DNA from 2 places in the Paenibacillus sp. JNUCC32 genome. Region 1 is predicted to be linked to the other one. Evidence: predicted binding sites of a transcription regulator. Region 1 holds the regulator's gene; the other holds the start of a gene.
What was found. Region 1 encodes Rex, which represses fermentation and respiration genes when NADH is low (regulators of the CRP and FNR family bind a similar motif). Its sites were predicted from a motif close to TTGTGAAATATTTCACAA; they were not measured.

Region 2: hcp (hydroxylamine reductase) is a predicted target of Rex. The motif match lies at 2,126-2,143, and genes of this name have one in related genera.

Annotation. Positions count from the first base shown of each region.
Region 1 covers NZ_CP062260.1:3,172,577-3,176,108, forward strand. Annotated here, with positions in the region: gene JNUCC32_RS14145 (cell wall elongation regulator TseB-like domain-containing protein) at 1-252, opposite strand, end outside; gene JNUCC32_RS14150 (amidohydrolase) at 284-1,585, opposite strand; gene JNUCC32_RS14155 (redox-sensing transcriptional repressor Rex) at 1,560-2,225, opposite strand; gene dinG (ATP-dependent DNA helicase DinG) at 2,291-3,532, opposite strand, start outside.
Region 2 covers NZ_CP062260.1:4,561,473-4,565,004, reverse strand. Annotated here, with positions in the region: gene JNUCC32_RS20340 (MFS transporter) at 1-245, shown strand, start outside; gene hcp (hydroxylamine reductase) at 312-1,997, opposite strand; gene JNUCC32_RS20330 (2-oxoacid:acceptor oxidoreductase family protein) at 2,205-3,227, shown strand; gene JNUCC32_RS20325 (thiamine pyrophosphate-dependent enzyme) at 3,224-3,532, shown strand, end outside.

The DNA.
Region 1 (3,532 bases):
CACCCAGACCATGCGGTCTTGATTGTCTTTATCTTTCCCGCTGACCACCCAATAGTTATTGTCCTCGCCCCATACCGATTTATAGGTCTTGTCGGACGAGACCAATTGGCCATGCTGTTTCGCTGCAAGGATCGCCATTCTTTCTTCATTCCACGTATCTTTCATAACATAGGAATAATAGAGCTGTAGGCCAAGCAATAATAGCAGGACGCCGGACACGCTCAGCAATATCCACTTCGTTTTTTTCTTCAAATCCGTCTTCCTCGCTCCCCTTGATTATTCCCTAGAGGGTTGTAAGACGCTCAAATGCACGCTGCGCTTCCCGGCGGATGCGTTCCTCGTCGAGAGTAAGGCTCGCGCCATTCTTCACCACCTGCTTGCCGTCAACCCATACATGCTCTACATCCTTCGCGCTGGCAGAGTAGATCGCGTGAGAAATATAGTCGGTCCGTGGAAGGAAATGCGCCTGATCCGTATTCAATGCGATCATATCGGCTTTCATCCCAACCGCGAGCATACCGATATCCTCAAGGAAAGCGGACTTGGCTCCGTATACCGTGCCCATTCGGAGCGCTTCGGAGGCCGGAATGGCCGTCGGATCCCCGCTTACTCCTTTATGGATCAGGGCAGCCAGCCGCATCTCTTCGAACATATCCAGGTTATTGTTGCTAGCAGGTCCGTCGGTACCGAGCGACACCGTTACGCCGGCTTTCAGCAGCGCAGGTACGCGGGCGACTCCGCTGGCAAGCTTCAAATTGCTTCCGGGATTATGCGATACGGCTACTTGATGCTTGGCCAAGACTTCGATTTCCTCATCGGTCAGATGAACGGCATGGGCAAGGAGCGTAGGACGGGAGAACATGCCCAGCTTCTCCAAATGGGCAACGGGGCGAAGCCCGTAGTCCTTAACATTCTGAGCCACTTCAGTTTCCGTTTCGGACATATGGGTATGCAAAGGCAGGTTCAAGTCATGGGATGCTTGAACGAATTTTTCGATGAAATCCGGCGGGCAGGTATAAGGCGCGTGCGGCGAGATCATCGTCGTAATTCTGCCGTCAGCCTTGCCATGCCAATCCTTCGCGAATGCCACCGCCTCATCCAGCTTCTGCTGCTGTACCTCGGGCGGGCATAAACCGATTACGCCGCGCGTCAGGACGCCGCGCATTCCCGAGTCCTGGACAACCTTCGCGACCTGATCCATATGGTCATACATATCCACAAACGTCGTGGTTCCGCCCTTGATCATCTCCAGCACGGAGAGCGATGTGCCCCAATATACGTCGTGTGACGTGAATTTGGCTTCCATCGGCCACATTTTTTCCTGAAGCCATACCTGCAGCGCCAGATCGTCCCCATAGCCGCGAAGAAGCGACATGGCGGCATGTCCATGCGTGTTCACCAATCCGGGCAGGAAGAACAGATGGGTTCCGTCGATAATCTCTGTCCCCTCTTCCACGACGGGCTCCTCTTCGCCCAGGTACGTGATCCGGTCGTTCTCAACCACCAGGTATCCGCGAAGCACGGATTGGCTTTCCTCCAGTACTGCAAACGTTCCGTTCTTAACCATCCACTTCGTTGTTGTCATGTGCTGCATCCTCCTTGCCGTTATCCAAATAATAGGCCAAACTTTGCAAATCCGTTGTAAAATCAGCCGTATGAATCCGGATATGGGCTGGGGCTTTCAGGATGGTTGGCGCAAAGTTCAGAATCGCCTCGATCCCTGAGGCGATAAGCTGATTCGCTACGTTCTGCGCTTCGAAATCCGGAACGGTAATAATCCCGATTCGAATGCCGTGCTCATGAACCGTCTTCTCCAGCTCTTCCATCGGCTGTACGACCAAATTGTTAATTTTCATACCAACTTTGGGAGAATACGAATCGAAAATCGCCACAATCTTCATATTATCCTTCAGGAATGCATTGTAATTCGATAATGCATGTCCAAGATTACCGGCCCCGACCAATGCGACATTGATCTTCTGGTCCAGCTTCAGAATCTGGCGAATCTTCTCGATCAGATAAGAAACATCATATCCGATCCCTTTCCGTCCAAAATCACCGAAATACGCCAGGTCCTTACGAATTTGAGCAGGATTGAGGTCCAGCTTCTGTCCCAGCTCCTGGGAGGAAACCGTGGAAACCTCCCTCTTCTGAAGCTCATTCAAATAGCGCAAGTATACAGGTAATCTGCGGACCACGGCTTCCGAAATTTTTTCCGATTTCATGCATGCTCCCCCTAATAATAGGTTAATAACTACATCTTTTTTTGTTGATCGTGCTTGGTTTCACTTTATTCCGCTTGGTTTCCCGCGCTTGCCTCTTCCTGCAGCCATTCCGAAATTCGGGGAACGATCCCCTCTGTCGGCATATGCTCCATCTTCGGCCCCGGCAAGGAATATAAGAAATACTTCCCGTAATAGGATTCAATGACCCGCGTATCGTACACGATCACGATCCCTTTATCTTGTGCTGTTCGCACCAGACGCCCAAACCCCTGTTTGAAACGAATGACCGCTTGCGGAACCGAAAGCTTCATGAAGGGATTCTTCTTCTGCTGCTGCAGCAGTTCGCTCTTGGCCTCGACCAAGGGGTGATTCGGCGGCTGGAACGGAAGCCGGACGATGGCAAGACAAGTCAGCGCCTCGCCCGGGATGTCTACCCCTTCCCAGAAGGAGCTGGTGCCCAGCAGCACGGAAGCGCTGCTGTCCTGAAATCTTCGGATTAACTTGGTACGGCTGGTTCCGTCCATACCTTGTCCCAATACCGTGATGTCGCTTGATGCCAGCGCTTCTTTCAGCGGCTCGTGCACCTGGCGCAGCATCCGGTACGAAGTGAACAGGACGAGCATGCGGCCATGCGTAGCGACGGCCGTATCGGCCAAAGACTTCACGAGCGTATTCACAAAGAGTGCATCCCCAACCGATCCCTTCACGCTCGGAAAATCGCGCGGCACGACAAGAAGGGCTTGTTCCCTGTAATTAAACGGGGACGGGAGCTGAACCGTGTTCAGGTTCCCCGCTTCAGCCGCTTCCTGAAGACCCAGGTTTTCGATCATGAACTGAAACGATTTGTCCACCGACAAGGTCGCCGATGTCAGAATCACGCTTTGTTTCTTGTCAAAAAACAATTCCTTCAGATGAGCGCTCACGTCGACGGGCACGGCATACAACTGCAGCGATTTGCTGCGGAAATTGCCGTTCGCCTCCATCCAGTATACCGTGCCCTCATCGTTCAGGGCCATGAAGGAGCGCAGGTCTTCGCGATGCGAGGCCAGGTCCTTAAATAGGCCCGATAGGTCGGTTAACAGGCTGTCCGCGCTGTAGTCATCCAAATCTTCCTTCATTTCGGCGATCAGTTTATCGCCCTTGCGCACGACATCGCCCAGCGTCAGATGAATTTGATGCTCCAGTTCGGCCATCGAATCCCAATCCTTCGGCTTCTTAAGCGGGGACAGGCGGAGCGAGAATTGGCCGGCATCTCCCGGAGAAGCGTCTCCGCGTTCCGGAAGCAGTCCGAACAATTGATCGCTGAG
Region 2 (3,532 bases), 1.4 Mb from region 1:
ATAATATATTGCGTCCCACGATCAATACGCTGCTGTCCAGAGTGGCCGGGGATGAACAGGGATTTGTTGCAGGGATGAATAACGCTTATACGAGTCTCGGTACGATATTTGGACCGATGCTGGCAGGTATTTTGTTTGAAGTCCACTTTAACTTGCCCTATCTGTTTGGCGGATTCGTACTGCTAGTGAGCAGCATTTTCACGGGAAGTCGATTGAGAAGTATGCTATCTGTTCAACGCGGCTGATGTGCACTCATCCTCCACAATTACTGAATCTAAGAAAAAGAATGCCCGGTGAGGGCATTCTTTTTCTTAGGCACCAAGGAACATGTTCATGTCATCTTCCACATTGGTAATGCCGCCGATCCCGAAGTTTTCCACGAGGACTTTGGCAACGTTAGGCGACAGGAATGCAGGGAGCGTAGGGCCCAGATGAATATTTTTAACGCCAAGATAAAGCAGGGCAAGCAGCACGATCACCGCTTTTTGCTCATACCAGGCAATGTTATAGGAAATCGGCAAATCATTAATATCCTCAAGGCCGAATACTTCCTTCAGCTTCAATGCAATCACGACGAGGGAGTAAGAATCATTGCATTGACCAGCGTCCAGGACCCGCGGAATACCGCCGATTTCGCCTAGATCCAGTTTATTGTATTTGTATTTGGCACAGCCTGCCGTTAGAATGACCGTGTCTGTTGGAAGTTCAGCCGCAAAATCGGTGTAATAGCTGCGGGATTTCATCCGTCCATCGCAGCCGGCCATGACGAAGAAACGGCGGATCGCCCCGGATTTCACGGCATCGACGACTTGATCGGCCACGTTCATCACAGCGGCATGAGCGAAACCGCCGATGATCTCACCCGTTTCAAGCTCCGTTGGGGCGGGGCATCCTTTCGCTTGCTCGATTAGTAGGGAGAAGTCTTTGGGAGCACCGTCTTTTCCTTCTGGAATATGGCGGACACCCGGAAACCCCGTGTTGCCTGTTGTATAGATACGGTCCTTATAACTGTCTTTCGGCGGAACGATACAGTTGGTCGTCATTAATATCGGTCCGTTAAAGGCTGCGAATTCGCTATTCTGCTTCCACCAGGCATTCCCGTAATTGCCTACAAAATGCTCATATTTCTTGAATGCCGGATAATAGTGGGCAGGCAGCATTTCACTGTGCGTGTACACGTCCACGCCGGTTCCTTCCGTCTGCTTCAGCAGCTCCTCCAAATCCTTCAGATCATGGCCGCTGATGAGAATGCCGGGCCGGTTTCTTACCCCGATATTGACCTTCGTAATTTCCGGATTTCCGTAAACCGAGGTGTTCGCTTCATCCAGCATCGCCATGGCGTTTACGCCGTATTTCCCGGTTTCCATCGTTAAAGCTACCAGATCCTGCACTTCAAGGCTGTCGTCAAGCGTGGCGGCAAGCGCACGGCGCATAAAACGGTTTAATTCGTTATCATCCTTCTCCAGATGAAGCGCGTGGTACGTATAAGCAGCCATCCCCTTCAAGCCGTAAGTAATCAATTCGCGCAGCGAGCGGATGTCTTCATTGCGGGTCGAGAGGACACCCACCGTACGTGCTTTTTCATCAAAAGAAGCTTCGTTATCCGCTTGCCAGACGGCGGCATCAGGGAGATTGGCGGTTCCTTCCGGATATTGTTCGTTATAATAGGTGCGCACCTCGCCGCGGAGCTCGATCGCTTCCCGGATTCTTCCCACAAACACCTCGCGGTCAAAGTTGGCGTTCGTAATCGTTGCAAACAAGGAGTCCATCATAAACAGCGATACGCGCTGTTCAAGCACTTCCGGCAGGCGGACATCCAGACTGAGAAAAGAGATGCCTTTCAGCAGATAAATCAGCAAATCCTGCAGGTTAGCCACATCATGCGGTTTGCCGCATACGCCGACAATGGTGCAGCCTGTTCCTTTGGATGCTTCCTGACATTGAAAGCAGAACATGGACGGCTGATGCTGTAAGGTCTCTTGGGCGTTGTTATTCATGATTTCTCCTCCAATTTCGTGATTATTTGTCGAAAGGTCAGTATAAGATAGCCTCGCAATTGGACTGTTGAAGACAGTATACTTCGCTCCCACAACCGACATAGTGATTGGAATCACAATTTCTTGAGTAGTGAGTTTAATCACAAACCCGGTCCGTTTCTTCTTTTAAACTGGAATTAATGACCTAAGAAGAAATGAGGAGAGAACATGTCGATTTTGCCTCAAAAGAATGAACTGGGATTTTTCGAGATCCGTCTCGAATCCATCGGCGGGCTTGGCGCCAATCTGGCCGGCAAAATGCTGGCGGAAGCCGGGGTTACCGGCTCCGGACTTAACGGTTCGAATTTTTCCAGCTATGGTTCGGAGAAAAAAGGGTCGCCGGTGAAGAGTTTCGTAAGGTTCTGCGATCCCCAGGTGGAAATCCGCGATCACAGTCCCATTGAGCAGCCGCATGTCGTCGGCGTATTTCATGAAGCATTGTATAAGACGATCGATGTCATAAGCGGATTACAGCCTGATGGAACGGTGCTTGTGAATACGGCGCGAGACATTTCCGAAGTGGCCGTTGATCTGAACATGACCCAGGGAACGCTGGCCGTCGTTGATGCGCTGAACATTTCCGTTGAGGAAAAAACCAAAGTGAATACGGCCATGCTGGGGGCATTGTTCCGGATTTGCAGCTTCCTGAACCCGGACGATATGCGGCAGGTGATCCGTTCAACCTTTGAGAAAAAGCTGCCCCACCTCGTGGAAGCGAATGTGCGGACCTTTGACAGAGGATATAACGAAGTCCGGTTCCTTTCCTTGGGAAACGGATCAGAGCTAATAGACCGAATCGCTTTCGCAAGACCGCAGCCGATTCTTGGATATGAAACGCAGGAGCTGGGCGGGATTCTGAACGTTACGGCGAACAGTGTCATGAAGGATCTTAGCGGCTCCCGGCAGGGATATTTGCCAGAGTACAAGATCGAGGACTGCATTCACTGTGCCGCCTGCGATACGGTATGTCCGGATTTCTGCATCGTGTGGGAGACGAAGCCGGATAAGCGCGGGAATATGCAGATGTTTATGAAAGGTATCGATTATCAGTATTGCAAAGGCTGCTTGAAGTGTATCGAAGCTTGTCCGACCACCGCTTTGGCTGCCATGTTAGAAGAGCCGCATTATGCGGAGCAGCACCGTGTGCCGCAATTTTTTCCCTATTTAAAAGCGGAGGGAGTCAGATCATGAATATGCAAATTCAAGAAACAACGGAGAACAAGCTGGCGGCCGCTCAAACGGAAGTCTTCGAATCGGGCAACGAAATGGCAGCCATGGCGGCTGCCCAGATTAACTATCACATGATGGGTTATTTTCCGATTACGCCATCTACGGAAATCGCCCAATATCTTGATATGATGCGTACACGCGGCGAACATGACATCAAGCTGATTCCAGCTGACGGCGAACATGGATCGGCGGGGATTTGCTACGGTGCGGCCGCAGCCGGAGCACGGGTGTTCAATGCTACCAGCGCGAACGGTTTCCTGTATATG